One region of the Streptomyces sp. NPDC020681 genome, then DNA from elsewhere that is predicted to be linked to it. Evidence: predicted binding sites of a transcription regulator. Region 1 holds the regulator's gene; the other holds the start of a gene.

What was found. The regulator HrcA, encoded in region 1, represses chaperone genes, less so after heat shock. The targets are predictions, from matches to a motif close to TTNGCACTCNGNNNNNCNGAGTGCNAA.
Region 2: a site for HrcA is predicted at 9,647-9,673, ahead of groL (chaperonin GroEL). Genes of this name have one in related genera too.

Annotation. Positions count from the first base shown of each region.
Region 1 is NZ_JBIRTX010000024.1:6,764-22,206, reverse strand. It holds gene ACH4YL_RS35325 (AMP-dependent synthetase/ligase) at 1-972, shown strand, start outside; gene ACH4YL_RS35320 (two-component system response regulator) at 1,220-1,804, opposite strand; gene ACH4YL_RS35315 (HAMP domain-containing protein) at 1,815-5,915, opposite strand; gene ACH4YL_RS35310 (SpoIIE family protein phosphatase) at 6,145-8,100, shown strand; gene hemW (radical SAM family heme chaperone HemW) at 8,152-9,384, shown strand; gene ACH4YL_RS35300 (DUF3097 domain-containing protein) at 9,616-10,425, opposite strand; gene ACH4YL_RS35295 (MBL fold metallo-hydrolase) at 10,436-11,167, opposite strand; gene hrcA (heat-inducible transcriptional repressor HrcA) at 11,337-12,362, shown strand; gene dnaJ (molecular chaperone DnaJ) at 12,363-13,502, shown strand; gene ACH4YL_RS35280 (nitronate monooxygenase) at 13,608-14,678, shown strand; gene ACH4YL_RS35275 (16S rRNA (uracil(1498)-N(3))-methyltransferase) at 14,678-15,421, shown strand; gene ACH4YL_RS35270 (hypothetical protein) at 15,436-15,443, opposite strand, start outside.
Region 2 is NZ_JBIRTX010000017.1:125,285-140,727, reverse strand. It holds gene ACH4YL_RS31730 (ROK family protein) at 1-534, opposite strand, end outside; gene ACH4YL_RS31725 (SIS domain-containing protein) at 634-1,527, opposite strand; gene ACH4YL_RS31720 (ABC transporter substrate-binding protein) at 1,840-3,063, shown strand; gene ACH4YL_RS31715 (DUF3263 domain-containing protein) at 3,104-3,352, shown strand; gene otsB (trehalose-phosphatase) at 3,362-4,210, shown strand; gene ACH4YL_RS31705 (trehalose-6-phosphate synthase) at 4,166-5,665, opposite strand; gene ACH4YL_RS31700 (hypothetical protein) at 5,734-5,994, opposite strand; gene ACH4YL_RS31695 (glucosyl-3-phosphoglycerate synthase) at 6,033-6,998, opposite strand; SAM riboswitch class I at 7,142-7,289, shown strand; gene thrC (threonine synthase) at 7,307-8,590, shown strand; gene ACH4YL_RS31685 (MoaD/ThiS family protein) at 8,623-8,898, shown strand; gene ACH4YL_RS31680 (cold-shock protein) at 9,319-9,522, shown strand; gene groL (chaperonin GroEL) at 9,835-11,457, shown strand; gene ACH4YL_RS31670 (MFS transporter) at 11,534-12,739, opposite strand; gene ACH4YL_RS31665 (hypothetical protein) at 12,903-13,739, opposite strand; gene ACH4YL_RS31660 (DUF397 domain-containing protein) at 13,960-14,226, opposite strand; partial or broken gene ACH4YL_RS31655 (Scr1 family TA system antitoxin-like transcriptional regulator) at 14,207-15,039, opposite strand; gene ACH4YL_RS31650 (hypothetical protein) at 15,153-15,371, shown strand; gene ACH4YL_RS31645 (hypothetical protein) at 15,368-15,443, shown strand, end outside.

The DNA of each region.
Region 1 (15,443 bases):
GCACGGGCCGCCGGCGGCGCCAAGTACAAGATCTTCCAGTGGGCGGCCGGCATCTCGCGCGAGTACGCCAAGGCCTCGCAGGACAACTTCCGGCGTACGGGCACGGCCTCCGCGCCCTTCGGCCTGACCGCAAAGCACAAGGTCGCCGACGCGCTCGTCTACTCCAAGCTGCGGGAGGCCTTCGGCGGGCGGCTGCGTGCCGCCGTCTCCGGCTCCGCCGCGCTCGCCCCGGACATCGGCTACTTCTTCGCCGGCGCCGGGATCCACATCCTCGAGGGCTACGGCCTCACCGAGTCGAGCGCCGCGTCGTTCGTCAACCCCGGAGAGGCGTACCGCACGGGCACGGTCGGCAAGCCGGTGCCCGGCACCGAGGTGCGCATCGCGGATGACGGCGAGATCCTGCTGCGTGGCCCCGGCATCATGGAGGGCTACCACGGGCTGCCGGAGAAGACCGCGGAAGTCCTGGAGTCCGACGGCTGGCTCCACACCGGCGACATCGGCGAACTCTCCGCCGACGGCTATCTGCGGATCACCGACCGCAAGAAGGACCTGATCAAGACGTCGGGCGGCAAGTACATCGCGCCGGCGGAGGTCGAGGGCCAGTTCAAGGCGGTGTGCCCGTTCGTCTCCAACATCCTGGTGCACGGCGCGGACCGTAACTTCTGCACCGCGCTGATCGCGCTGGACGAGCCCACGATCCTCGGCTGGGCCAAGGAGAACGGCCTGGACGGCAAGACATACGCCGAGGTCGTGGCCACCAAGGAAGTCGAAGAGCTGATTGCCGGCTATGTGAAGCGCCTCAACGAGGGGCTGCAGCGCTGGCAGACGATCAAGAAGTTCCGGCTGCTGCCGCGCGACCTGGACATCGAGCACGGCGAGCTGACGCCGAGCCTCAAGCTGAAGAGGCCGGTCGTCGAGCGGGAGTACAAGGACCTGATCGAGGACATGTACGACGGCGCGCGCGAGGCCTGACCGGAGCGGAGCCCGGGCCCTCGGGGCTCCGCCCCGAACCCCGTCCCCTGCGCCCCGGCGGGCGCAGGGGATCACCGGGGCCTCTGCCCGGCCCCAGCCCCCTGCGCCCTGCCGGGCGCGGGGGACAACCAGTGGGGCTCTGCCCCGGGACCCAGCCCCCTGCGCGGGGATGGCCATCCCCGTACCGCGTCGGGGACCCCGCAGCGTTGCCCCAGCAGGCCCGGTGCGGGCCCGGGCACAGCCTCGGTCACACACCCCTGCCGCGGCGCAGGTCCTGGAGGATCTCCTCCATCCTCGCCAGTTGCATCCGCAGCTCCGGCACATCGCTCGGGCCGCTGCGGCCCAGCTCCGTCTCGATCGCCGTCAGGCGCTCCGTTATCTCCCCGAGCTGTTCCTGCTCTCGCGCCAGCGCGCGCTCCAACTGCCGGTTCTTGCGGTGCAGATCGAGAAACACGTTCACCTTCGCCCGCAGCACCCACGGGTCGAAGGGCTTGGTCAGAAAGTCCGCCGCTCCGGTCGCGTACCCGCGGAACGCATAGCCGCTGTCCGCCTCCGTCCCGGTCAGAAAGATGATCGGTACGTCCTTCGTCTGGTCGAGCCGCTTGATGTTGGACGCCGTCTCGAAGCCGTCCATGCCCGGCATCCGTACGTCCAGCAGCACCACCGCGAACTTCTGCCGCAGCAGCGCCTTCATTGCCTCTTCTCCCGAACGCGCCCTCACCAGCGGTTCGTTGAGGGACCCGAGGACTGCCTCAAGGGCGACGAGATTGTCCTCCATGTCGTCCACGAGCAGGATGCTCGCGCGGTCGGCGATGGGTGCCTCTGTGCTCATCGTGTCTGCCTCACGTGATGGTCGGCGGTGCAGCCGGCTCCCCTTCGCCGTTCGGCTGCGCCGGTACTTCGTGTGCTGCTTCGGCCGAGTCGCCCTGGCCCTCGGGGTCGAGCACGGCGCAGACGACCGTCAGCAGCCGGTCCACGTCGACGGGCTTCGGCACATACTCGTTCGCGCCCTGCGCGATCGACTTCTCGCGGTCTCCGGGCATCGCCTTCGCGGTGAGCGCCACGATCGGCAGGTCGGTCCACAGCGGGCTGCGCCGGATCGCCTCGATCGTTTCGTAGCCGTCCATCTCCGGCATCATGATGTCCATCAGGACCAGTTCGACGTCCGGGTTCCGCTCCAGCGTCTCGATGCCTTCCCTGCCGTTCTCCGCGTACAGCACCGGCATGCCCACCCGGCCCAGCACATGCGTGAGCGCGAAGACATTGCGGATGTCGTCGTCGACGATCAGGACCCGGCGGCCGGACAGGATCTGACCCGCCCGGCCCGACTTCCACTCCTCCAGTTTGGTCGTCGTGGGCCAGCCGTCGTCCACGTCCGGACGGGACGGCAGATGGTCGGCGTGCTGGCGCTCGGGCGCGGTCAGCGGTCCCGAGCGCAGCTCCTGCACGTCGTGCCCGTCGTACGAACCGTCGCTCTCCGCGCCGAGGTGCCCCGGGTACAGCACGGGCACGTACAGCGTGAAGGTGGAGCCCTTGCCGGGCTCGCTCTCCGCGATGATGCGGCCGCCGAGCAGACCGGCGATCTCCCGGCTGATGGACAGGCCGAGACCCGTGCCGCCGTACTTGCGGTTGGTGGTGCCGTCGGCCTGCTGGAACGCCTCGAAGATCACCGGCAGTTTCTCCGGCGCGATGCCGATGCCGGTGTCCGTGACGGCGAAGGCGATCAGATCGTCCATGCCCTTGAGCAGTACGTCGTCCGGGTCCTTGACCCGGCGCACGCTCAGCTCGACACGGCCGCTGGAGGTGAACTTGATCGCGTTGGACAGCAGATTGCGCAGGATCTGCTGGAGCCGCTGCTCGTCGGAGTACATCTCGCGCGGCACGTCCTCGCCGACCCCGACCTCGAAGGCAAGACCGCGGTCGAGCGTGATCGGGCGGAAGGTGGCATGGACGTAGTCGAGCAGCTTGATCAGCGGCAGCTTCTTCGGCCGTACGTCCATCCGGCCGGCCTCGATCTTGGAGAGGTCGAGGATGTCGTTGATGAGCTGGAGCAGATCGGAGCCCGAGCGGTGGATCGTGGTCGCGAACTGCACTTCCTGGCCGGACAGATGGCCGTCCGGGTTGTCGGAGAGCAGCCTGGCCAGGATCAGCAGCGAGTTCAGCGGGGTGCGCAGCTCGTGCGACATGTTCGCCAGGAACTCCGACTTGTACTGCGACGAGGTCGCCAGCAGCGCGGCCTTCTCCTCCAGTTCCGCGTTCGAGCGCTGCAGTTCGGCCTGCTGCCGCTGGAGTTCGTCCGAGCGCTCCTGGAGCTGGACCGCCAGCCGCTGCGACTCGCCGAGCAGCGATTCCGTACGGGAGTTGGCGATGATCGTGTTGATCGCGACGCCGATGGTGTTCACGAACTGGTCGAAGAAGGCCAGGTGGACATCGGAGAAGCGGGAGAAGGACGCCAGCTCGATCACCCCGAGCAGCTTGTCCTCGAAGAGGATCGGGATGATGACGACGCTGGCCGGAGACGCCTCGCCCAGACCTGAGTTGATCTTGATGTAGTCCGGCGGCGCCTCCTCCAGCAGGATCCGCTTCTTCTCCAGCGCCGCCTGCCGGACCAGGCCGTGGCCCGGCATGCCGGTGGTGTCGATGGTCGCCGACTGCGCGGAGCCGTAACCGGCGATGAAGGCGAGGCCCTTGGTGGTCGATGTCGTACGGGACGGGGTGCCGTCGCCGTCCGGGTCGGCCAGGAAGAACGCGCCGTACTGCGCGTTCACCAGCGGCGTCAGCTCGCGCAGGATCAGGTCGGCGACCTCCATCAGATCGCGGTGGCCCTGCATCAGACCGGCCAGCCGGGCCAGATTGGACTCCAGCCAGTCCTTGGCCCGGGTCGTCTCACGGAGGTTGGACACCATCAGGTTGATGTTGTCCTTGAGCTCGGAGACCTCGCCGCGGGTCTCCACGGTGATCGAGCGGGACATGTCGCCCTGCGCGACCGCGGAGGCCACCTCGGCGATCGCGCGGACCTGAGTGGTGAGGTTGAGCGCGAGCTCGTTGACATTGGTGGTGAGCCGCTTCCAGGTGCCGTACACGCCCTCGACGCGCGCCTGGCCGCCCAGCTGGCCCTCGGAACCGACCTCGCGCGCGACGCGGGTGACCTCGGAGGAGAACGAGGAGAGCGTGTCCACCATGGTGTTGATGGTGGTCTTCAGCTCCAGGATCTCGCCGCGCGCGTCCACGTCGATCTTCTTCGACAGGTCGCCCTGGGCCACGGCCGTCGCCACCTGCGCGATGTTCCGCACCTGTGAGGTGAGGTTGTCGGCCATGTAGTTGACGTTGTCGGTGAGGTCCTTCCACAGGCCCGTCACGCCGAGGACCTGGGCGCGGCCGCCGAGCCGGCCGTCCGTGCCGACCTCTCGGGCGACGCGGGTGACCTCGTCGGCGAAGGCCCGCAGCTGCTGGACCATCGTGTTGACGGTGTCCTTCAGCTCCAGGATCTCGCCGCGGGCGTCGACGGTGATCTTCTTGGACAGGTCGCCGTTGGCGACGGCGGTGGTGACCTGGGCGATGTTGCGGACCTGTGAGGTCAGGTTGGACGCCATGAAGTTGACGTTGTCGGTGAGGTCCTTCCAGACGCCGGAGACGCCGCGGACCTGGGCCTGGCCGCCGAGGTTTCCTTCCGTGCCGACTTCGCGGGCGACGCGGGTGACCTCGTCGGCGAACGCGGAGAGCTGGTCCACCATCGTGTTGATGGTCGACTTGAGCTCCAGGATCTCGCCCTTCGCCTCGACCGTGATCTTCTTGCCGAGATCGCCCTGTGCGACGGCCGTCGAGACGAGCGCGATGTTCCTCACCTGTGAGGTGAGGTTGTCGGCCATGAAGTTGACGTTCTCCGTCAGGTCCTTCCAGACGCCGGAGACGCCGCGGACCTGGGCGCGGCCGCCGAGGTTTCCCTCGGTGCCGACTTCGCGGGCGACGCGGGTGACCTCGTCGGCGAACGCGGAGAGCTGGTCGACCATGGTGTTGATGGTCGACTTGAGCTCCAGGATCTCGCCCTGGGCGTCGACCGTGATCTTCTGCGACAGGTCGCCGTTGGCGACGGCGGTGGTGACCTGGGCGATGTTGCGGACCTGTGAGGTCAGGTTGGACGCCATGAAGTTGACGTTGTCGGTGAGGTCCTTCCAGACGCCGGAGACGCCGCGGACCTGCGCGCGGCCGCCCAACTGGCCCTCCGTGCCCACCTCGCGGGCCACCCTGGTCACCTCGTCGGCGAACGCGGAGAGCTGGTCCACCATCGTGTTGACCGTCAGCTTCAGCTCGAGCAGCTCACCGGTCGCCTCGACCGTGACCGTACGGGTCAGATCGCCGCGTGCCACAGCCGTCGTGACCGCCGCGATGTCACGCACCTGCGCGGTCAGCCGGGAGGCCATCGTGTTGACCGCCTCCGTGACGTCCCGCCAACTGCCCGACAGGCCCTGTACCTTGGCCCGTCCGCCGAGCCGGCCCTCGGTGCCGACCTCGCGCGCGACCCGTGTCACCTCGCCCGTGAACAGCGAGAGCTGGTCCACCATCTTGTTGACCGCGCGCCCGAGGCGGCGCAGGTCGCCGCGCAACTGCCGGTTCCCGTCGTGCAGATCGACCCGCTGGGTCAGATCGCCGCCGGCGACCGCGTCCAGCACCCGCGTCGCGTTCGCCGCGGGCACCACCAGAGCGTCCAGCAGAGCGTTCGTACTGGTGACGCCGGAGGTCCAGGCGCCCTGCCCCGGGCTCGCGGACAGCCGGTCGTCCAGCCGTCCGTGTCGTACGACCTCTCGGCGCACGCGCGTCAGTTCGTCCGCGAAGTGCTGATTGCGGACGGCGATCTGATTGAACATCGCCGCCAGCTCCGCGGACATGTCCTCATGGGTCTCTGCCACACGGACCCGGAAGTCACCGTCCCGAAGTGCTGTCATCGCCGCCAGCAGCGGACGTAGTTCGGACACCCGGATCCAGGCCCCGTCGGACGGCGGCCGGTCGGACAGCCGGGAGGCCGGCTGGGCGGGCGGCAACGCACTGTCTTTGTTCATATCCGCCCACTTCAGTGACTCGGCGCTTATGGGCAGGCTCAGTCTGTCACTCTGTCGGTGTCGAAAGCGGCGCATTGCCAGAACCGACCGGGAGCCGCACGTGGGGTCCATTCCGATGCAGCGCGACACCGTCATCCGCTCAACTCCGTTGTACCCACTGCGGAGTGACACGCGGTCGGTTTCGCGTACCAGCCTTCCGGGAAATCCGCTCGCGCCGTCCGCCGCACGCCGCTTCGTGCGGGCCGCGCTGGCCGACTGGACCAACCTCGGGCTGCTCGCCACCTGCGGCTTCTGCCGCGGCACCGGCGGCTGCCCGCCCGGGCAGCACAGCACCGACCGCCTCGCCGACGACGCCGTGCTCATCGTCAACGAGCTCGTCACCAACGCCGTTGTGCACGCGGGCACCACCGTCGAGCTTCTCTGCCGTCTGGAACAGCCCGTGGACGAGGAGCCCGCCGCGCTGGTCATCGAGGTCTCCGACCACCACCCCACCCGTTCCGTACGCAACGAACACCACGGTGCGTCGGACCGTTCCGGCGATCCCGAGTACGGGCGCGGACTTCATCTCGTCGGCGCGCTCGCCGAGCGCTGGGGCATCACCTATCTCTCCGCCCTCAAGACCGTCTGGGCCCGGCTGCCCGTCGACGGCTGGGACTCCTGCCCGCTGCCCGGCGCCGAACCGGCCCTGCACCGCGGACTGCGCGCCGCCGAGATCCTCGCGCCCGCTCCCCGCGGCGGCGTACGGGACGACCGCGGTGACCGCGTGGACCAGAGCCTGGCCGGCCGGGGCGCGCTCTCCTTCCTCGCCGAGGCCTCCGACCTGCTCGCCGGACAGCTCGACGAGGACATGGTCGCCGCGCTCGCCGCGCAGCTGCTCGTGCCGCGGCTCGCCGACTGGTGCGCCATCTGGCTCGACGGCGGCGGCCCTCACCCGCCGCCCGGTCAGAGCTTCGGACAGCGTCTCGCCCGGGTCTGGCACGGCGACGAGTCCCGCATCGAGAAGCTCCGCGAGGTCCTGGCCAAGGAGCCGCCGCCGCTGGCGGACTCCACGAGCGGCGGTCCCGTGCCGATCCCGTGGCCCGCCGGGACAGAACAGGGCGGCGGCCGCGACGGCACCGCCATCGCCTACCGCCTCGTGGCCGGCGGCCGCGGCGTCGGCACGCTGCTGATCGCCAAGCAGAACCTGTCCCGGGTGCCGGACGAAGTGGCCGCGCTGACCGAGGACTTCGCCCGCCGGGTGGCCCACGCGATCGGTGCCGCCCGCCAGTACACCCGGCAGGCCACCATCAGCAAGGTCCTCCAGCGCGGGCTGCAGCCGCGCAAGGTCGGCCGGATCCCCGGCGTCGACCGGTTCCTCGTGTACGAGCCGAGCGACGACGGCCTCGCCGGCGGCGACTTCTACGACATCTTCCTGGCCGGGGTCGACAACCGCTGGTCCTTCATGCTCGGCGACGTCCAGGGCAGCGGCCCCGAGGCCGCCGTCGTCACCGGCCTCGCCCGGCCCTGGCTGCGGCTGCTCGCCCGCGAGGGCTACCAGGTCGGCGAGGTGCTCGACCGGCTGAACGGACTGCTGCTCGACGACGCGATGGAGGCGGCGGAGTCGGCGGCGCTGCTGGTGGCGGGAGCGGGTGGACCCGGCGTGCCCGACGGGCCGCGCTTTCTGTCCCTGCTGTACGGGGAGCTGGTGCCTTCTCCGCGGCCCGGCGGAAGCGTCCGGTGCACGCTGGCCAGCGCCGGCCATCCGCTGCCGCTGCTGCTGCGGCCCGACGGCCGCGTGCGTACGGCGGCGGAGCCGCAGGTGCTGCTCGGGGTCGTCGAGGACGTGGCGTACCAGAGCCAGACCTTCGACCTGGAACCCGGCGACACGTTGCTCTGTGTCACGGACGGAGTGACGGAGCGGCGCTCGGGATCGCGGATGTTCGACGACGGGGACGGGCTCGCGAAGGTGCTGGCGGGGTGCGCGGGCCTGACCGCCCAAGGCGTCGCGGAACGGATCAGGCAGGCGGTGTACGAGTTCGCGGACACGCCGCCGGGTGACGATCTGGCGCTGCTGGTGCTTCAGGCGCAGTAGGTCCCAGTTGCCCGGTTCGGGTGCCGTCCCGGGTGACGGACAATGGGGGGCATGCCTTCCGTACTGCCCGATGGTGAGCCCATGCCCGAGGACGGCGCGCTGCCCGCGTCCGCGCTCGACGGCGCCGGCGACCGGCCGCTCGCCTTCTACCTGCATGTGCCGTACTGCGCCACGCGCTGCGGCTACTGCGACTTCAACACCTACACCGCCACCGAGCTGCGCGGCTCCGGCGGCGTCCTCGCCTCCCGCGACAACTACGCCGAGACGCTCGCCGACGAGATCCGGCTGGCCCGCAAGGTGCTCGGCGACGACCCGCGGCAGGTGCGGACGGTGTTCGTCGGAGGCGGTACGCCGACGCTGCTCGATGCCGGTGATCTCGTACGGATGCTGGATGCCGTACGGGAGGAGTTCGGGCTCGCGGACGACGCGGAGGTGACGACGGAGGCGAATCCGGAGTCGGTGGACCCGGCGTATCTGGAGCGGCTCCGGGCGGGCGGCTTCAACCGGATCTCCTTCGGCATGCAGAGCGCGAAGCAGCACGTCCTCAAGGTGCTGGACCGCACGCACACACCGGGGCGTCCCGAGGCGTGCGTCGCGGAGGCGCGGGCGGCGGGCTTCTCGCACGTGAACCTCGACCTGATCTACGGCACACCGGGCGAGAGCGACGACGACTGGCGCGCGTCGCTGGCCGCGGCGGTCGGAGCGGGTCCGGACCATGTGTCGGCGTACGCGCTGATCGTGGAGGAGGGCACACAGCTGGCGCGGCGGATCCGGCGCGGTGAGGTGCCGATGACGGACGACGACGTGCACGCGGACCGGTATCTGATCGCGGACTCGGTGCTGTCCGAGGCGGGCTACTCCTGGTACGAGGTCTCGAACTGGGCGACCACCGACGCGGGCCGGTGCCTGCACAACGAGCTCTACTGGCGGGGCGCGGACTGGTGGGGCGCGGGACCCGGCGCGCACAGCCATGTGGGCGGGGTGCGGTGGTGGAACGTGAAGCACCCGGGGGCGTATGCGGCGGCGCTGGCGGAAGGCAGGTCACCGGGGGCGGGGCGGGAAATCCTGTCCTTGGAGGACCGCCGGGTGGAGCGGATCCTGCTGGAGCTCCGGCTCATCGAGGGCGTACCGCTGTCGCTGCTGCGGCCGTCCGGCCTGTCGGCCTCGCGCAAGGCCCTGGAGGACGGCTTGCTCGAGCCTGGCCCGTACGAGACGGGCCAGGCGGTCCTGACGCTGCGCGGCCGGCTCCTCGCGGACGCGGTGGTCCGGGACCTGGTGGACTGACCGCCTTCGGCGGTCGTCCTGTCCCACCCGCCCACCCGTTTCAGGGTCACGTTCAGTGACCGCCTCCGGTGGGTGGTTGCGCGCCGTCGGCGGCGGGGGAGGGCGCTGGCGAAGGCCGCCTCCGGCGGCCGGGACCCGCAGCCACCGCGGCGCGCAGCCGACGTGGTCCGGGGGCCGGGATCTGCCCCCGATTCGGGAAAGCGGCGTGGTGGGGAAAGACTCCCGGGACCGTCACCCCGCCGGCGACGTCACAAAGTCGATCAGCTCCTCGACCCGCCCCAACAGCTCCGGCTCCAGGTCCTTGTACGTCGTCACCCGCGACAGGATGTGCTGCCATGCCGCGCCCGTGTTCTCGGGCCAGCCCAGTGCGCGGCAGATGCCCGTCTTCCAGTCCTCGCCCCGGGGGACCGTCGGCCAGGACCGGATGCCAACGGACGACGGCTTCACCGCCTCCCAGACGTCGATGTACGGGTGGCCCACCACCAGCGCGTGGGCGCTCGTGACGCGGGCCGCGATCCGGTCCTCCTTCGACCCCGGGACCAGGTGGTCCACCAGGACGCCGAGGCGGGCGTCGGGACCCGGGGCGAAGTCGGCGACGATGGACGGGAGGTCGTCGATGCCGGAGAGGTATTCGACGACGACGCCCTCGATGCGGAGGTCGTCGCCCCAGACCTTCTCGACCAGTTCCGCGTCGTGCCGGCCCTCCACATAGATGCGGCCCGCCCGCGCCACCCGGGCCCGCGCGCCGGGGACCGCGACCGAACCCGAGGCCGTGCGGGCCGGAGCGGACGGGGCCGCCGTGGACGCGCGGACCAGGGTCACCACCCGGCCCTCCAGCAGGAAGCCGCGCGGGGCCAGGGGGAACACCCGGTGCTTGCCGAAGCGGTCCTCCAGCGTCACGGTCCCCGCCTCGCAGCGGATCACCGCCCCGCAGAAGCCCGTGGCGACCTCCTCCACGACCAGATCGGGTTCCGCTGGCACCTCGGGGACCGGTGTCGACCGCTTCCACGGGGGCGTCAGGTCCGGGCTGTAGCTGCGCATTTGGCCGACGCTACGACACCCCGAAGCGCTCCGCCAGCGCTTCACGCTGTGCCCGGACGAAGTCCGCGTCGACCACCGCGCCATGACCCGGCACATACACCGCGTCCTCGCCGCCGAGCGACAGCAGCCGGTCCAGCGCCGCCGGCCAGCGCGACGGAATCGCGTCCGGGCCCGCCTGCGGCTCGCCCGACTCCTCCACCAGGTCGCCGCAGAACACGACCTCCGGGCCGGCCGCGCTGGCCGGCACCAGCGCGGCCAGATCGTGACCCGTGTGGCCGGGGCCGACGTTGGCCAGGAGCACCTGGCGGCCACCGAGGTCCAGCGTCCACTCGCCGGAGACGAGATGCTGCGGCGTCACCATCAGATCGGTCGCCTCCGCCGCGTCCTCCACGCCGACACCCTCCCGGACGGCCTCGGCCCGGAGCTCGTCCCGGTCCCGCCGCATGAGATCGGCCACGCCGACCGCCCCGTACACCTCGGCCCCCGCGAACGCCGCCGTCCCCAGCACATGGTCGAAATGCGGATGGCTCAGTGCGATATGCGTCACCCGGCGGCCGCCCAGCAGCGCCTGCGCCTGGGTGCGGAGCTCGGCGCCCTCGCGGAGCGTGGAACCCGTGTCGTACATCAGGACGGCGTCCTCGCCGGCGATCAAACCAATGGTCGCGTCCCAGACCGGCAGCCGTCGGCGCCCCACCCCGTCGGCCAGCCGCTCCCAGCCGAAGTCTTCCCAACTGACGTCCATACGGCGACGCTACTGGCAACGACCAGCACAAGCGCGCGGTAGCGTGGCCGGCCGCCCTTGCTAGGTGCCTACCCCACGGCCGTACACTGGCACGGGGAAATGCTGGCACTCGGACGTATCGAGTGCCAAGGCAGTCCCCACCGAGGATCCACAGCTGGAGGTGTGCGCGATGCTCAGCGAACGCAGACTCGAAGTGCTGCGCGCCATCGTCCAGGACTATGTCGGCACCGAGGAGCCCGTCGGCTCCAAGGCGCTCACCGAGCGTCACCAGCTCGGGGTCTCACCGGCCACCGTGCGCAACGACATGGCCGTGCTGGAGGAGGAGGGCTTCATCGCCCAGCCCCACACCAGCGCCGGACGGATTCCGACGGACAAGGGCTATCGCCTGTTCGTCGACAAGCTGGCCGGAGTCAAGCCGCTGTCGTCGCCCGAGCGCCGCGCCATCCAGAACTTCCTGGACGGAGCGGTGGACCTGGATGACGTCGTCGGCCGTACGGTACGGCTGCTGGCGCAGCTGACCCGACAGGTCGCCGTCGTCCAGTACCCCTCGCTGACCCGGTCGACCGTCCGGCATGTGGAACTCCTCTCCCTCGCGCCCGCCCGGCTGATGCTCGTGCTGATCACGGACACCGGACGGGTCGAGCAGCGCATGATCGACTGCCCCGCGCCGTTCGGCGACACCTCGCTCGCCGATCTGCGGGCCCGGCTCAACAGCCGGGTCGTCGGACGCCGGTTCGCGGATGTGCCGCAGCTGGTGCAGGACCTGCCCGACTCTTTCGAGCCGGAGGACCGCGGCGCCGTCTCCACGGTGCTCTCCACGCTGCTCGAGACCTTGGTCGAGGAGACCGAGGAGCGTCTGGTGATCGGCGGCACCGCCAATCTCACCCGCTTCGGGCACGACTTCCCGCTGACCATCCGGCCGGTGCTGGAGGCGCTCGAAGAGCATGTGGTGCTGCTCAAGCTCCTCGGCGAGGCCAAGGAATCGGGCGGCATGGGCATGACGGTACGGATTGGTCATGAGAACGCCCATGAGGGCCTCAACTCCACGTCCGTCGTCTCGGTCGGCTACGGTTCGGGCGACGAGGCAGTAGCCAAACTCGGCGTGGTCGGACCGACCCGCATGGACTACCCCGGAACGATGGGAGCGGTACGCGCAGTGGCACGTTACGTCGGACAGATCCTGGCGGAGTCGTAAGTGGCCACGGACTACTACGCCGTACTCGGCGTGCGCCGCGACGCATCTCAGGACGAGATCAAGAAGGCGTTTCGGCGCTTGGCGCGTGAGCTTCACCCGGATGTGAATCCGGACCCGAAGACTCAGGAGCGCTTCAAGGAGATCAACGCAGCGTACGAGGTGCTGTCGGACCCGCAGAAGAAGCAGGTCTACGACCTCGGCGGCGACCCGCTGTCCCAGGCCGGCGGCGCCGGTGGCGCGGGCGGCTTCGGAGCCGGTGGCTTCGGAAACTTCTCGGACATCATGGACGCGTTCTTCGGGACGGCGTCGCAGCGGGGCCCGCGGTCGCGTACGCGGCGGGGCCAGGACGCGATGATCCGCCTGGAGATCGACCTCAACGAGGCCGCCTTCGGCACGACGAAGGACATCCAGGTCGACACGGCCGTGGTCTGTACGACCTGCTCCGGTGAGGGCGCGGCGCCGGGGACCTCGGCGCAGACCTGCGACATGTGCCGCGGCCGCGGTGAGGTCTCCCAGGTCACGCGTTCGTTCCTGGGCCAGGTCATGACGTCGCGGCCGTGCCCGCAGTGCCAGGGTTTCGGGACCGTGGTCCCGACGCCGTGCCCGGAGTGCGCCGGCGACGGCCGCGTCCGGTCCCGTCGCACGCTGACCGTGAAGATCCCGGCAGGCGTCGACAACGGCACCCGGATCCAGCTCGCGGGCGAGGGCGAGGTCGGCCCCGGCGGCGGGCCCGCCGGTGACCTCTATGTGGAGATCCACGAGCTGCCGCATGCCGTGTTCCAGCGGCGCGGCGACGATCTGCACTGCACGGTGACGATCCCGATGACGGCGGGCGCGCTCGGCACGAAGGTGCCGCTGGAGACGCTCGACGGCCTCGAGGAGGTCGACATCCGTCCCGGCACGCAGTCCGGCCAGTCGATCCCGCTGCACGGGCGCGGCATCACGCATCTGCGCGGCGGCGGCCGCGGCGACCTGATCGTGCACGTCGAGGTGATGACGCCGTCCAAGCTGGACCCGGAGCAGGAACGGCTGCTGCGTGAGTTCGCGAAGCTGCGCGGCGAGGAGCGCCCGCTGGGCCAGTTCCAGCCGGGTCAGCAGGGCCTGTTCTCCCGGCTCAAGGACGCGTTCAACGGTCGGTAGCCCGAGGCGTCTGCCGGTGCCCGGACAGGGCGGGGCGCACCCCCTTGCGGAGTGCGGCCCGCCTCCGGATTCGATGGGCGCGGAGTGGCATGGCACCATGCACGCATGTCCTCCGCACTGACCGATCTTTGCCGGTATCCGATCGTGCAGGCCCCCATGGCGGGCGGTGCCTCCTCCCCTCAGCTCGCAGCGGCCGTGTCCGAGGCCGGTGGGCTGGGGTTTCTCGCTGCCGGGTACAAGACCGCGGACGGTATGTACCAGGAGGTCAAACAGATCCGGGGCCTCACCGGACGGCCCTTCGGCGTCAATGTCTTCATGCCGCAGCCGAACACCGCGGACCCCGCCGCCGTCGAGGTCTACCGGCATCAGCTCGCCGGTGAGGCCACCTGGTACGACACCCCGCTCGGCGACCCCGACTCCGGGCGTGACGACGGCTACGAGGCCAAGCTCGCGATCCTCCTCGACGACCCGGTGGCCGCGGTCTCCTTCACCTTCGGCTGCCCGAGCCGCGATGTGCTCAAGTCCTTCGCCAAGGCCGGCACGTTCACCGTCGTCACGGTCACCACGCCCGAAGAGGCGCAGGCCGCGCAGTGGGCCGGTGCCGACGCTCTGTGCGTCCAGGGCATCGAGGCCGGCGGACACCAGGGCACGCACCGTGACGACATCGCCGCCGACGGGACCGGCGTCGGCCTGCTCACGCTCATTGCGCTGGTCCGCGAGGCCGTGCAGCTGCCGGTCATCGCGGCCGGCGGCCTGATGCGCGGCGGTCAGATCGCCGCCGCGCTCGCGGCCGGAGCGGTCGGGGCGCAGCTCGGCACGGCGTTCCTGGTCTGTCCGGAGTCCGGCGCCAACACGCTGCACAAGCAGGCCATGACCAACCCGCTGTTCGTACGCACCGAACTCACCCGCGCCTTCTCCGGGCGGCCGGCCCGCGGGCTGGTGAACCGCTTCATGCGCGAGCACGGCCGGTACGCCCCGGCCGCCTATCCGCAGGTGCACCATCTGACGAGCGGCCTGCGCAAGGCGGCGGCCAAGTCGGGCGACCCGCAGGGCATGGCGCTGTGGGCCGGACAGGGCCACCGGCTGGCGCGCGATCTGCCCGCCGCGCAGCTGGTCGAGGTGCTGGCCGCCGAACTGGACTCCGCGCGCGCCGCGTTGGCGCTGGGCGGCAGCTGATGACCGCGCCCGTCTTTCTCGTCGACTCACTCGATGGCGTGGGGCCGGGCTCGGTCCTCACGCTGGACGGGCCCGAGGGGCGGCACGCCGTGTCCGTACGCCGGCTGCAGTCCGGCGAGGACATCGTGCTGACCGACGGCCACGGGCGCGGTGCGGCCGGTGTCGTCCTGCGGACGGAGGGCAAGGACCGGCTGATCGTGGAGCCGTTCGAGTTCCCGACGGAACCCGAGCCCTCGCCCCGTATCACCGTCGTCCAGGCCCTCCCGAAGGGCGACCGCGGCGAACTCGCCGTCGAGACCATGACGGAGACCGGTGTGGACGAAGTCGTGCCGTGGGCCGCGGCGCGCTGCATCACTCAGTGGAAGGGCGAGCGCGGCGCGAAGTCCCTCGCCAAGTGGCGGGCCACGGCTCGCGAGGCGGGCAAGCAGTCGCGCCGGCTCCGCTTCCCGGAGGTCGCGGACGCAGCAACGACCAAGCAGGTTGCGGCACTTCTGGCCAAAGCCGACTTCGCGGCGGTGCTCCACGAGGAGGGCGCGGAGCCCCTGGCCACGGCGGAACTCCCGGCGGAGGGCTCGATCGTGCTGGTCGTCGGCCCGGAAGGCGGCGTTTCGCCGGAGGAGCTGGCGCTGTTCGCGGAGTCGGGAGCAAAGCCGTACCGCCTTGGTCGCAGTGTTCTGCGAACGTCGACGGCGGGCACGGCGGCGGCGGCCCTGCTGCTCGGCCGCACCGGCCGCTGGTCCTAGGGCCAGATCCGGCCCTAGTCCT
Region 2 (15,443 bases), on a different contig from region 1:
GCAGCCGCATTCGGGTCCGCCGGGGCGGACGACGACATGGCCGATCTCGCCGGCGTATCCGTGCGCGCCGGCCTCGATGGCGCCACCGATGCCGATGGCTCCGGCGATGCCGGTGCCCAGCGGTACGAACAGGAACCGGTCGGCGCCCTTTCCGGCGCCGATCCGGCCTTCGGCGAGGCCGCCGGTGCGGACGTCGTGCCCGAGTGCGACGGGTACGCCGTGCAGCCGCTCGCTGAGCAGGTTCCGCATCGGTACGTCGCGCCAGCCGAGGTTGGCGGCGTAGACGGCGATGCCGTGCTCGGCGTCGACGATGCCGGGCACGGCGACACCGGCGGCGACGGCACTCTCGCCGAGGTGCTCCTCGCCGTACGCGCGCAGGTCCCCGGCGAAGTCGAGGATCGTCTCGACGACGGCCTCGGCCCCACGCTCCCGCCCGGTGGCCCGCCGCGCTTCGTACAGCAGCGTGCCGTCCACCCCGACGAGGGCGGCCTTCATGCCTGTGCCGCCCACATCGAGGGCGATGACGTGTCTCACGAGAACAGTCTCGCGCGAGACTGCCAGAAAGGTCTAGTCCACTAGCTCAGATTGTTGCGCGCCCGTACAAACTGCGGCGGGCCGCAGTGAGCAGCACCGTCAGGGCAGGATCACGCTGCGCGAGAGGTTGCGCGGGCGGTCCGGGTCCAGGCCCGCCGCCTCCGCCAGCGTCACCGCCAGGCGCTGCGCGCGGATCAGGTCCGCGAGCGGGTCCGCGGACTGGTTCGCGACCAGCGTGCCGCCGACGCGGGAGACATCCAGCGACAGACCCTCCGGCAGCGCGCCGAAGACCCAGGTCACGCGGCCCGGGCCGGTGATGGAGATCGGGCCGTGGCGGTACTCCATCGCGGGGTACGCCTCCGTCCACGCGCCCGCGGCCTCGCGCATCTTCAGGCCCGCCTCCAGCGCCAGACCGTATGTCCAGCCGCGGCCGAGGAAGGTCCACTGCTCCGCACCCACCACCGCCTCCGGCAGCGGCTCCGTGACGGCGAGCTCCGCGTCGACCGCCGCATCGGCGACGGACTTCACGCCGGGAATGTCACCCAGACCGGCCCGCAGGAACGCCAGCGCCGTCGTCGCGAAGCGCGTCTGGACGACCGACTCCTCGTCGGCCCAGTCCAGCACCGCCACCGCGTCCGCGGCCTCCATCACCGGAGTCTTCGGGTCGGCCGTCAGCGCCAGCGTCGGGACCTTGCCGCGGAGTTCGGTCAGCAGGTCGAGTACCTCGGTCGTGGTGCCGGAGCGGGTGATCGCGACGACCCGGTCGTAGGACCGGCCGGCCGGGAACTCGGACGAGGCGAACGCGTCCGTCTCGCCCAGTCCCGCCGCCTCCCGCAGCGCCGCGTACGCGATCGCCATGAACCAGGACGTACCGCACCCGGTGACGGCGACCCGCTCACCCGGCTGCGGAAGGCCCTCGAAGGCGGCGGCGGCTTCGGCCGCCCGGCGCCAGCAGGCGGGCTGAGTGGCTATCTCTGCTGCGGTACGGGACATGCGGCAAGGCTCCTCGCGACGTACGCCTGACTGGGACCGGCACCGACCCATGGGTGCCGTGACGTGCTTAGCAGGCCGCGACGCACCCGGGCAACGCCCGTCCACGGCGGGGCCGACGAACGGACACCGCGGGGCAGGCGTTGTGGAAGTGATACCGGGTACGAGTGGACCGCATCCCCCCGGATGGGGCAAAATGCCAGCTCATCTTGGGGGTCGGACCGGGGGGCCGGACCGGGGCAAACAAACAGAGGGTGGGGCAGGACTGTGCACCGGCGCATCTTGGGTCTGACCGCGGCACTTGCCGCGCTGGGTATGACGGCAGGACTCTCTGGCTGCGGGGTGACGGGCGGCTCCTCCGACGTCACGCTCAAGCTCGTCGCGGCCGACTACGACGTCGCGGGTGGCGAGAGCAGCAAGAACTACTGGGCAGACCTGGCGACCAAGTTCGAGTCCAAGAACCCCGGCATCAAGATCGACGTACAGATCGAGTCCTGGAACGACGTCGACCGCAAGGTCGCCGAGATGGTGAAGGCCGGCAACGCCCCCGACATCGCGCAGATCGGCGCGTACGCCGACTACGCCGCGGCCGACAAGCTCTACTCCGCCGACCAGCTGCTCTCCATCCCCGTACAGTCCAACTTCCTCACCCCGCTCATCGACGCCGGCGAGCAGAAGCGCGTGCAGTACGGGCTGCCGTTCGTCGCCTCCACCCGGCTGCTCTTCTACAACAAGTCGCTCTTCAAAGAGGCCGGCATCAAGGCGGACCCGAAGACCTGGGACGACCTCCAGGACGGCGCGGAGAAGCTGAAGGCGAACACGGACGTCAAGTACCCGTTCGCGCTGCCGCTCGGCCCGGAAGAGGCGCAGGCCGAGACCATGATGTGGCTGCTGAGCGGCGGCGACGGATACACCGACTCGGGCGGCAGCTACTCGATCGACTCGAAGGTGAACATATCCACCTTCGAGTGGCTGAAGACCAACCTGGTCGCCAAGGAGCTCACCGGCCCGGTCGCCCCGTCCAAGCTGAACCGCAAGGACGCCTTCGCCGCCTTCACGCGCGGCGAGGTCGGCATGCTCAACGGCCACCCGTCGCTGCTGCAGGCGGCCCAGAAGGCCAAGATCGACGTCGGCAAGGTGGCCCTGCCGGGCCGCACCGGCAAGTCGAAGGCGACCATGGGCGTCGCCGACTGGATCATGGGCTTCAAGCAGAACGGCCACCGCGCCGAGATCGGCAAGTTCCTGGACTTCGTCTTCGCCGACGAGAACGTCCTCGCCTTCGCCGGCCAGAACGACCTGCTGCCCGCCACGATCTCCGCGTCCGAGGCGATGGAGCAGGACCCGCAGCACAAGAACCTGCACGAGTTCCTGGCGGAGCTCCCGAGTTCGCAGCTGCCGCCGGTCGGCAAGACGTCGTGGGCCGCGGTGAGCGAGAACATCAAGCAGAACATCGGCGGGGCCGTGGAGCCCGGCGGCGACCCGAAGCAGGTCCTGACCGGGATCGCGGACGCGGCCACCAAGGCGGAGGCCGCCGAGTAGTCGTCCCGCGGCGCGCGGCCGCGCCGTTATGTTGGATCGTATGACCGACGACGCGGCCCCTGGCGACGCGCTCTCCGAGCGCGACCGTGCCGTTCTGGCCTTGGAGCACCGCTCCTGGCCGGGACCCGGCGCGAAGGAGCGGGCCATCCGGGAGCAGCTCGGCATCTCCCCGGTGCGCTACTACCAGCTCCTGAACGCACTCCTCGACGACGAACGCGCCCTGGCCCACGACCCGGTGACAGTCAACCGGCTTCGCCGTGTCAGGGACGCGCAACGAAGTCGCCGATAGGGTCGGGTCATGGGCAGCTCCCCGTATGTGCATCCCCTGCCGTCGCCGTCGACGCCTGTGGGCCGGGACGGTCTGGCCGCGCTGCTGGCCCGGCCGGCCAAGGCCGTCGTAGCGCTCGACTTCGACGGCACGCTCGCCGAGATCGTGCCCGACCCCGAGCAGGCTCGCGCCCACCCGGACGCCGTGCCCGCGCTCGCCGAGCTCGCGCCGAGGGTCGCCTCCGTCGCCGTGGTCACCGGCCGCCCGGCCGGAGTTGCCGTGCGCTACGGCGGCTTCGCCGGAGTGCCGGGCCTGGAGCACCTGGTGGTGCTCGGTCACTACGGCGCCGAGCGCTGGGACGCGGTCTCCGGCACGGTCAGCGCGCCCGCTCCGCACCCGGGTGTCGCCGCCGCCCGCGCCGAACTGCCCGGGTTCCTGGACGGGATCGGCGCGTGGAACGGCGTCTGGATCGAGGAGAAGGGCCGCGCGGTCGCCGTCCACACCCGCCGGGCGTCCGATCCGCAGGCCGCGTTCGAGGCGCTGCGCGGTCCGCTCGGTGAACTCGCCGCCCGCCACGGCCTGATCGTGGAGCCGGGCCGCATGGTCCTCGAACTGCGCCCGCCCGGCATGGACAAGGGCAGGGCACTCGCCGACTACGTACGCGAGACCGAGGCGGAAGCCGTGCTGTACGCCGGGGACGACCTCGGCGACCTGCCCGCCTTCGCCGCGGTCGAGAAGCTGCGCTCCGAAGGCATCCCGGGTCTGCTGGTGTGCAGCGGCAGCAACGAGGTGCCGGAGCTGGCGGAACGGGCCGACCTGCTGCTGCCGGGACCGTCAGCGGTCGTCGCCTTCCTCGGGCTGCTGGCGCAGCGCCTCTAGCTGGTCGAGGAACCACTGCTGCGGCGGCAGCGCGGTCGCGGCCGCGGCCAGCCGTTTGGTGCGGCGGGCCCGTTCGTCGTCGGGCATGGTCAGCGCCTGGTGCAGGGCGCGGGCCGTCTCGGACACGTCGTACGGATTGACGGTGATGGCGTCCTCGCGCAGTTCGGCGTACGCACCCGCCTCCCGCGACAGCACCAGCGCGCAGCCGTTGTCGGAGACCACCGGGATCTCCTTGGCGACCAGGTTCAGCCCGTCCCGGACCGGGTTCACGAGGGCCACGTCGGCCAGCCGGTACGCGGCGAGCGAGCGGGCGAAGTCGTCCTTCACGTACAGATGCACCGGACGCCAGTCGTCGGTGCCGAACTCGGCGTTGATCTCGTCCGCGAGCGCCGAGACGTCCGCCGTGTACTGCCGGTAGACGGCGAGGTCCTGGCGCGAGGGGTAGGAGAACGCCAGATGCACCACCCGGCCCAGCCACTCGGGGTGCTCCTGCAGCAGTTCCCGGTAGGCGAGCAGCCCGCGCACGATGTTCTTGGACAGCTCGGTGCGGTCGACCCGTACGACGGTCCGGCAGTCGCCGGCCTCGGCGCGCAGCAGCGTCAGCCGCTCCTCGACCTCGGGGCGGTGGGCGAGCGCCCGCAGGTCGTCGCCGTCCACGCCCAGCGGGTGCACGGCCGCCTCGGTGCGCCGCAGAGGCGGGCGTCCCTGGCGCGAGTGCTCGATCCAGCGGTCCGGCCGGCCCGTCGGGGAGATCGGCTGTGCGATGCCGGTCTCGTTGTCGATGGACGCGCACTGCATGAAGCCGAAGGCCCAGGACCAGGTGTGGAAGCCGACCCGGTCCGCGCCGAGCATGCCCCAGACCAGCTGTTCGCGGATGTCGTCGGGGAGCATCCGGAAGTACTCCGGGGTCGCCCACGGCGTGTGAGTGAAGTGCCCGATCCGCAGGTCCTCACGCAGTTCCCGCAGCTGCCCCGGCACCAGCGCCAGGTGGTAGTCCTGCACCAGCACCGCGGCGCCGGGCGCGGCCCGGTCGGCCAGCGCCTCGGCGAAGGCGCGGTTGTAGGCGACGTACGACTCCCAGCGGCGCCGGAACTCCGCGTCGAAGACCGGCTCGCGCGGGATGTCGTACAGCATGTGGTGTACGAACCACAGCACCGAGTTCGCGATGCCGTTGTACGCGTCGGAGTAGACCGACTCGTCGATGTCGAGCATCAGCACACCCGGCTCTGCGACGCCGCGCCGGACCGCCTCCCGGTCACCTTCGCCGAGCGCGGCGCACACCCACAGAGCGTCCGCGTCGGAGCCGATGGCCGAGAGCCCGGAGACCAGCCCGCCGCCGCCGCGGCGGGCGTCGAGGGTGCCGTCCTGCTTGAGGGTGTACGAGACCGGGCCGCGGTTGGACGCGACGAGGACCTGGGCGGCAGCGGAGTGCCCGGAGGTGCGCTCAGTGACCATGTCGCGAAACCTAGCCCGTCCCCATATCCCTCAAACGTGCGTACGGCTCAGTGGCCGGTGTCGGCCGGTCAGTGGTTGGAGTGATTCCGGCGACTGCGGGTGGCGGCCACCGCGACCACTCCGGCCGCGGTCAGACTCAGCGCCAGACCGCCCAGCAGCCACAGTCGCTCGGCCTGGGGCTCGGCGTGTGCCGGCTGTTCGCGGTGGCGATCTGCGGTCTCGGCCGCGGCCGTGCCGACCGAGGTGACGAGAATCACCGCGAGCGCTCCGAGGATCCACGGCAGCCTGCGGGTGCGGCGCTTTGTTCGTGTACTACATCTAATGTCCATAAATAAGAAATTTAGACACGATGCTCGATGAGATCTGGTTAGGCCGCGCGGCGCGCCGCGTACTCACCGATCTCGCGCATCGGAGGCCGCTCCTCGGTGTCCACCGCATGCGTCCGCGGTACGAACCCGTCCTCGCCGCGCTCGAACTGCGTCAGCGCGGGACGCACCAAGTGACCGCGCGACAGGCGCAGTTGAGCCGTGCGGTAGATCGCCGCCGCCATCCGGCCCAGCGCCTGCCCGTCCTGGTGCCGGTGCTTGCGCGAACCCACGTCCACCTGCGCCAACGCGTCCAGACCCACCGTGTGCAGCGCGTCCACGAGCAGCCCCAGCTCCACCCCGTATCCGACCGGGAAGGGCAGCCGCTCCAGCAGCGAACGCCGGGCCGCGTACTCGCCGCCCAGCGGCTGGACGAAGCCGGCCAGCTGCGGCCAGTGCAGATTCAGCAGCGGCCGCGCCACCAGCTCGGTCACCCGTCCGCCCTGCCCCGCCTTGCCGGAGGCGAGCGAATCAGGATCGGTGTCGCCCAGCGGCCGGTCGTACATCGCCTTGACGAACTGCACCTCGGGATCGGTCAGCAGCGGGCCCACGATCCCGGAGACGAAGTCGGCCGAGAAGTCCCGCAGATCCGCGTCCACGAAGCAGACGATGTCGCCGCTGGTCGCCATCAGCGAGCGCCACAGCACCTCGCCCTTGCCCGGGACGGCCGGTATCCGCGGCAGGATCGAGTCCCGGTGCACCACCCGCGCGCCCGCCGCGCGCGCCACCTCGGCCGTACGGTCGCTCGAGCCCGAGTCGATCACCACCAGCTCGTCGACCAGAGGCACCGCCTCCATCAGCTCACGCCGGATGACGGTGACGATCTCGCCGACCGTCGCCTCCTCGTTCAGCGCGGGCAGCACTACGCTGACGCTCGCCGAGCGCTTGGCCGCCATGAGCCGGGGCAGCGGTCGGTCGGCCGCGGACCAGGAGCGCCTGCTCAGCCAGCGCTCCACCTCTTCGAGCACGTGCGCGTCTCCCTCGATTTCCGAATCGGTCAGGCGTCTCGCGGTTCGGACGACTATCTCAACAGTCCTGGCCTTCGGTTACAGTCTTGAACAACGCAGATGACCGCCGCATGCCGGGGGTCGTCCTGCTGACAATCGAATACCGCTCATCCAGAGGGGCAGAGGGATACGGCCCGTTGAAGCCCCGGCAACCCTCCAGCCGGTCTCCGTCGTTCATCGGACGCGAGGCTCCCGGCTAGGGAAGGTGCCAAATCCGTCTCGTGGCGAGACGCGCCATGAGGAAGATGAGGAGAAAGGGCCTCGCCATCATGGCTGTGCAGACTGTCGCAAGCACCACCCCCGTCAACCTGGGACCCGCCGCGGCGCTCTCGTGCCGCGAATGCGGGGAGCGTTTCGAGCTGGGCCCGATCTTCGCCTGTGCCTCCTGTTTCGGGCCGCTGGAAGTCGCGTACGACCTGCCGGCCGGAGACCCCGAAGCGCTGAGGAAGCGGATCGAAGCGGGTCCGGACAACATCTGGCGGTACGCGCCGCTGCTCCCCGTGCCCGCCGACGTGGCCGAGAAGCCGAACATCAACCCCGGCTTCACCAAGCTCGTCAAGGCCGACAACCTCGCCCGTGAGCTCGGTGTCACCGGCGGCCTGTACATCAAGGACGACTCCGGCAACCCGACGCACTCCTTCAAGGACCGCGTCGTCGCCATCGCCGTCGAGGCCGCGCGCGCCTTCGGCTTCACCACGCTTTCCTGCTCCTCCACCGGCAATCTGGCGGGCGCGGTCGGCGCGGCCGCCGCGCGGGCCGGCTTCCGCTCCTGCGTCTTCATCCCGCACGACCTGGAGCAGGGCAAGGTCGTCATGGCCGCGGTGTACGGCGGCGAACTCGTCGGCATCGAGGGCAACTACGACGACGTCAACCGCTTCTGCTCCGAGCTCATCGGCGACCCGCTCGGCGAGGGCTGGGGCTTTGTCAACGTCAACCTCCGCCCGTACTACGGCGAGGGCTCCAAGACGCTGGCGTACGAGATCTGCGAACAACTCGGCTGGCGTATCCCCGACCAGATCGTGATCCCGATCGCCTCGGGATCGCAGCTCACAAAGATCGACAAGGGTCTGCAGGAGCTGATCAAGCTGGGCCTGGTCGAGGACAGGCCGTACAAGATCTTCGGTGCCCAGGCGGAGGGCTGCTCGCCGGTGTCGGCGGCCTTCAAGGCCGGCCACGACGTCGTACGTCCGCAGAAGCCGAAGACCATCGCCAAGTCGCTGGCCATCGGCAACCCGGCCGACGGCCCGTACGTGCTGGACATCGCGCGCCGCACCGGCGGCGCGGTCGAGGACGTCGACGACGTGCAGATCGTCGACGCGATCAAGCTGCTGGCCCGCACCGAGGGCATCTTCGCGGAGACCGCGGGTGGCGTGACTGTGGGTGTTGCACGGAAGCTGATCGAGGCGGGTGTCATCGACCCGTCGCTCACCACGGTCGTCCTCAACACCGGAGACGGCCTCAAGACCCTCGACGCGGTCGCCCCGACCACCGGTCCCACGGCGACCATCCGCCCGAGCCTCGACGCATTCCGCGACGCCGGCCTGGCCCGCTGACACCGCCGACTACCTACGGAAGGCAGAACACCATGAGCGTGAACGTCCGCATCCCCACCATTCTCCGTACGTACACCGGCGGCCAGGCCGAGGTCGCGGCGCAGGGCGCGACCCTCTCCGAGGTCATCGCCGACCTGGAGAAGAACCACACCGGCATCGCCGCGCGCGTGCTGGACGACCAGGGCAAGCTGCGCCGCTTTGTGAACGTCTATGTGAATGACGACGACGTGCGCTTCGAGCAGGGCCTCGAGACGGCGACGCCGGACGGGGCCGGGGTTTCGATCATCCCGGCGGTCGCGGGCGGCTGAGCCACGCGAGTTGACGCACAGTTATGAGTTTGGCCCTCTCCGCAAGAGAAGCGGAGGGGGCCATTCTGCATGGTTGAGCGCGGTACAGTTGGGGAAGTCCCCTCGGCTGCCCGTGCCGGCCGCATATGAGAATGCGCCCGGGCGCGACAAGAAGCAGCCAATGTGTTCGATCGTATTGCGGCTTAAGTGCCGTATGCCGGGCCCGACTTGCCCCGGAATTTCTTGAATTCAGGTCAAACTTCCCTTCGGTCGCGCGCAGAATTCTCGTCCGATTGACCTGTTGCAGAGGGCAGTTGGGCAGATACATTCAGCCGCGGTCGACGCGTTCCGGCGCACACCCCTGGCATCTGCCGGGGTGAGTTCTGACCCGGGTCCGCGAAGTGCGGTCCTGTGCAAGGGCCAGTAATAGGGGAGTTAGGCATGGCTCAGGGCACCGTCAAGTGGTTCAACGCGGAGAAGGGGTACGGCTTCATCGCGGTCGACGGTGGTGCGGATGTTTTCGTCCACTACAGCGCGATCCAGATGGACGGGTACCGCACCCTTGAAGAGGGTCAGCGGGTCGAATTCGAGATCTCGCAGGGCCAGAAGGGTCCGCAGGCGGACATGGTCAAGCTCGCCGTCTGATCTCGGCGCGATCGGCCACATACGCACTACGCACTCACGCACGAGGGGCTCGCATCCCACCAGGGACGCGGGCCCCTCGTGCGTCTGTGCCCCCCGCCCGCCCCGTCTGCGATCCGTAGAGCCGCTTGCACTCTCCTATGCCGAGTGCTAATCATTGGCGTTAGCACTCTGCAGGTGAGAGTGACAGCTTAGGACCGGGTCGGTGAGGCCCGAAGAGTCGGCGGGGCAAGGAACCGTACGGCTCTCAGGCCGTCCGTCGCGGGCGCCAGCGCGGTCCGGAGAATCCACCCCAGTCCGGGAGGACCACTTCACATGGCCAAGATCATCGCGTTCGACGAGGAGGCACGGCGCGGTCTCGAGCGCGGGATGAACCAGCTCGCCGACGCCGTCAAGGTCACCCTTGGCCCCAAGGGCCGTAACGTCGTCCTCGAGAAGAAGTGGGGCGCCCCCACGATCACCAACGATGGTGTTTCCATCGCCAAGGAGATCGAGCTCGAGGACCCGTACGAGAAGATCGGCGCCGAGCTGGTCAAGGAAGTCGCCAAGAAGACGGACGACGTCGCCGGCGACGGTACGACCACCGCGACCGTTCTCGCCCAGGCGCTGGTCCGCGAGGGCCTGCGCAACGTGGCGGCCGGCGCCAACCCGATGGCCCTCAAGCGCGGCATCGAGAAGGCCGTCGAGGCCGTCTCCGGCGCCCTGCTCGAGCAGGCCAAGGACGTGGAGACCAAGGAGCAGATCGCTTCGACGGCCTCCATCTCCGCCGCCGACACCCAGATCGGCGAGCTCATCGCCGAGGCGATGGACAAGGTCGGCAAGGAAGGCGTCATCACCGTCGAGGAGTCCCAGACCTTCGGTCTGGAGCTGGAGCTCACCGAGGGTATGCGCTTCGACAAGGGCTACATCTCGGCGTACTTCGCCACCGACATGGAGCGTATGGAGGCGTCGCTCGACGACCCGTACATCCTGATCGTCAACTCCAAGGTCAGCAACGTGAAGGACCTCCTTCCGCTGCTGGAGAAGGTCATGCAGTCCGGCAAGCCGCTGCTGATCATCGCCGAGGACGTCGAGGGCGAGGCCCTGTCGACCCTGGTCGTCAACAAGATCCGCGGCACCTTCAAGTCCGTTGCCGTCAAGGCCCCGGGCTTCGGCGACCGCCGCAAGGCGATGCTGAACGACATCGCCATCCTCACCGGCGGCACGGTCATCTCCGAGGAGGTCGGCCTCAAGCTCGAGAACGCCGGCCTGGACCTGCTGGGCCGCGCCCGCAAGGTCGTCATCACCAAGGACGAGACCACGATCGTCGACGGCTCCGGCGAGAGCGACCAGGTTGCCGGTCGCGTCAACCAGATCCGTGCCGAGATCGAGAACAGCGACTCGGACTACGACCGCGAGAAGCTCCAGGAGCGCCTCGCGAAGCTGGCCGGCGGCGTGGCCGTCATCAAGGCCGGCGCCGCGACCGAGGTCGAGCTCAAGGAGCGCAAGCACCGCATCGAGGACGCCGTTCGCAACGCGAAGGCGGCCGTCGAGGAGGGCATCGTCGCCGGTGGTGGCGTGGCTCTGCTCCAGGCTGCTTCGGTCTTCGAGAAGCTGGACCTCGAGGGCGACGAGGCGACCGGCGCCAACGCCGTGAAGCTCGCGCTGGAGGCCCCGCTCAAGCAGATCGCCGTCAACGGCGGTCTCGAGGGTGGCGTCATCGTCGAGAAGGTGCGCAACCTGCCCCTCGGCCACGGCCTGAACGCCGCGACCGGTGAGTACGTCGACATGATCGCCGAAGGCATCATCGACCCCGCGAAGGTGACCCGCTCTGCCCTGCAGAACGCGGCCTCCATCGCGGCGCTGTTCCTCACCACCGAGGCCGTCATCGCCGACAAGCCGGAGAAGGCGTCCGCGCCGGCCGGCGGCGGCATGCCGGGCGGTGACATGGACTTCTGATCCGCCTGCGGATCAGTAAGCCCGGTTACGGAACCGAGGGCGGCACCCCACTCCCAGGGGGTGCCGCCCTCGGGCGTTACCCGGCCCGGCGCAGGCCGCCCAGTGCGACGGCCACCGGCAGGTAGGCCAGCGCCAGCAGTGCGAAGACCGCGCCGTGCGAAAGGTGCGGGGACAGCGCCGCGTATGTGCCGTACGCCAGCAGGGACGTGACGTTCGTGCCGAGGCCGGCCAGCGACGTGATCGTCGCACGGCTCTGGCCGGTGATCGCCGCCTGGAGGCGTACGTCCGCCAGCACGTCCGCGAGCTGGAAGACCAGGAACGCCGCGCCGAGCAGTGCGAAACCGGCGGGCACGCCCGACAGCGCACCCGCCGCGAGCGCCACCGCCGCCAGGGCCAGCAGGGCGCCGGTCGCGCGTCCCGAGAGCCGTTCGCCCGCCGATACCAGCAGCGAGCCGAGCGTCACGCCGACCCACACCACCAGCACCAGCAGCGGAACGGTCTGGGTCGCCACTCCGGTGTCCGCCGCCAGCAGTGGCACGTACTCGTCCAGCACACCCCACACCGAGGTGATCACGACGGCGAGGACCATCGCCCGCCGGACGGGCCGACTGCCGCGCACCTCGGTCAGTCCGGAGTGCAACGTCGCGAGGTAGCCGGGCCGTTCGGCCTTCTCCCGGTGGGCGGCGGTGCGGTGTTCGGGGAGCGTCGCGCCGGCCGCGGCGCACAGCAGGCAGGCGCCGATGCTTCCGGCCCACACCAGGGTGTCGCCACCGAAGGCGAGGGCGGGTGCGGCGGCCGCCGTGGCCGCGGCGGTCGCGGCCATGCTGACGGCGGCGGCCCGCCCCATGACCCGCCCGTAACGGTCGGCCGCGCCGAGCCGTTCGAGTTCGTCGTGGACGAGGGCTTCCATGGAGCCCGAGCGCACGGACCCGCCGACGGCCCAGAGCGTGAAGCCCGCGGCGTAGGCGGCGTACGACGGGGTCACGGCCCACAGGGCGAATCCGGCGGCGGACAGCACCGGGCCGACGACCATCATCGCCCGGCGGGACACCGCGTCGGCCCAGACGCCGGACGGTACTTCGACCAGCAGGCCGACGATGCACCAGATGGCGAAGAGGGAGGAGATCTCGGCGGTGGTCAGCCCGTTCTCGGCGAAGAGCAGGGCGTAGAGGGGGTAGAGGAGGACGAAGTCCTCAAGTCCCGCGTAGGCACAGAGCCTTCGCTCAAGGCTGCGGACACGGGAGTCGATCGGGGCGGGCGGGCACGACGAAGACGTGAGCATGCGTGTGGTCCTCGGCTGGAACGGACGGGGGACGCCGGGTGCTCACCCGCGCGGCGGCCCGCGACAGCCCGTTCCTGGACCTGCTGCGGTGGATCAATGTCGTCGTCGGCTCATGCGGCCGAGTTTACGCCTGGGCGTAGTCCTTTGCGGATGAGCTGAACGGTCATGCGTGATTCCTCTCGCGCGGGCGGGTTGTCGCTGCCGCGCGGGCCTCTGCCGCGTGCGCGCGGACCTGGGCGGGGGCGAGGTTCGTACGCCGTGCCGGGCCCGGCTCGCCGCGGCAGGGGCCGCACTCACCGCCGGACAGCGCCTCCGGGCGGCCCGGCGCACCGCACTTGGCGCACTCCAGCACCCTCAGAGGCGGACGCGGCGGCCTCTGAGGCGGGAGCTTGGCGGTCATGCGGGTACGGGCGAGGGCAGCCGGGTGGTGGACCGTGGCCGGGAGGCCCGCGGTGAGGGCGTGGCGTAAGTCCTGCTCGGTGGCACCGCGTGCGAACCACTCGGCAGCCAGCGGCGCGAGCGCGTCGCAGTCCGCGGCGGACAGCGACATGACCGGGGCGGTGCGGCCGAGCGCCGCCAGCAGGATGAAGGCGCGGGAGCGAGTCGGGCGCGGGCTGTCCTCCGGTACGTCGCCCCGCTGGAAGGCCGCCCACCACTTGTCGTCACGTGCCGTACGGGAGAACCACGTACGGGTTACCCAGCGGGCGCTGCCCGAGCCGACGAGGTGTTCGCTGCCGCGCCGCAAGTGGCCTGCGTTCTTGAGGTTGTTGAGGGCGGTACGGAGGGCGCACTGGCCGTACGGGAGCGTCTTGGCCAGCATCTTGACGGAGATGTCCGAGCCGTCCGGGAGCCGGTCGATGTAGGCGGCGATGGCGGCCTCGCGGGCCGGGAGGTGCGCGAAGTCGTCGGCGGTGCGGGGGCGTTGGCCGGGGGCCGACCGTTTGCCGTAACCGGGGTTGGCGAGGGGGTGCGGGACAGCACTAAGCTGGCTCTCAGCCATGGATCGGTCCGTTCGATCTCGTTGGTCAAGCCCCCGCAGGTGTTTGGCGCACCTGGCGGGGGCTGTTCGTTTTCCGGACACGCTAGAGCGTGATGACTGTGCGTGGCAAGTCGAACGCGTGGCGTCAACTGCCGGGGAGGGTGGGCGGGTTGAGACCCACCGCCCATTCCTTGAAAAGAGCGCTCGGGGCCCGAGGCTTGAGCCCCGGGCCGCCCGGTGGCTAGCCGCGCTTGAGGTCCGCGACGAAGGCGGACCATGCGGCGCTCCGGAACACGAGCGCCGGGCCGTCGGGGTTCTTGGAGTCGCGGACGGGGACGATGTCGGGGTGGTGGTCGGCGACTTCGAGGCAGTCGCCGCCGTCGCCGCCGCTGTAGCTGGACTTGCGCCACGTAGCGACTTCGAGGCAGTCGCCGCCGCTGCCGCCGCTGTAGCTGGACTTGCGCCAGGTGGCCGCGCTCAGGTCGTACTCAGGGCCGCTGATCTTCATGCGCGTAATCCTCCGCCACTGATTCGATCAGGGCCAGGGATTCTTGTGGTGACAGTGCGCTGGCCCCGACCAAATCGTAGGTCAGTTCGTGGCGGGCGACCGTGGCGGCATCGTCAAGCAACTGTCCTGTTCCCAAGCCCTGCAGGTAGGCGAGCGGGGGCGCGTCCTCGAAGGCCATCAGCTTGAGGGAGCCGTTCAGGGCCGCGTGGCCGCCCGCTTCGAACGGCAGCACCTGCGCGATGATCCGGTGCCGCCGCGCCAGCGCCGCCACATGCCCGAGCGCCTCCGCCATCACTCCCGGCCCACCGACCCTCCGGCGTAACACCGCCTCGTCCACAACAACGGCAGTGTTGGGTCGTCCAGCAGGCGCGCTCGGTCGAGCCGCGCCTCCACAAGTCCGTCGATCACCGCCTCCGTCGCCGTCGGCTGATACGCGCGGAAGACGGCCCTCGCGTACGCCTCCGTCTGCAACAGGCCCGGAATCAGCAGCGGTGCGTACTCCTTGATCGTCGTCGCGATTGCTTCTGCCTCCGCCGCCTCGGCGAAGTGATCCGGGTACTTCGACTTCGTCGACGCCCTGCAATTACGTGCGAAGAAGCCGTTCGTGCCGAGGATGTCGTCTATCTGGCGCGCGTACTCCGGCTGCATCCGACGCGTACCCGCCTCCAGCTGGCCGATGAACGAACCGCTCACGAACAGCGGCGCTCCCAGCTCCTCCTGGGTGAGCCCCGCCTTCTCCCGCGCGTGGCGCAGCTCCGCGCCCAGCAGCGCCCGTGGTGAGGAGGACGGGTCGAGGTCCTTCGGTCCTGGCATGGCAACTCCCTGTCGTACAGGTGGGGTTGTTGGGCCGCCGTGACTGTTCAGGCTAGCCCGCGCCGGACACGCTGGGTGAGGAAAGCGAACACTCAGTGTGGAGGTGCCAGGTCATGGCGGTGCGATCGGCGGAGCGTCTGCGGGCGGCCGAAGAGGTGGTGGCCCAACTGCGGGACGGGCTCGGCGTGGTGGCCGTGACGTTGCCGTCGTTGCGGGTCGACGTGGTGTCGCTGGCGAGTGATGCGCCGTATCCGCTGGTGGACCTGGGCCGCTGCAACCTGGACACGGCGCTGCGGCTTGCCGCCGTACTCCATGGGCTGGACACCGAGTGAGCCGCCCCGGGACGTACGCCGTCGATGTCCGGGACGGGCGGGTCGGACAGATCATGGGGCGCGTCGGCGGCT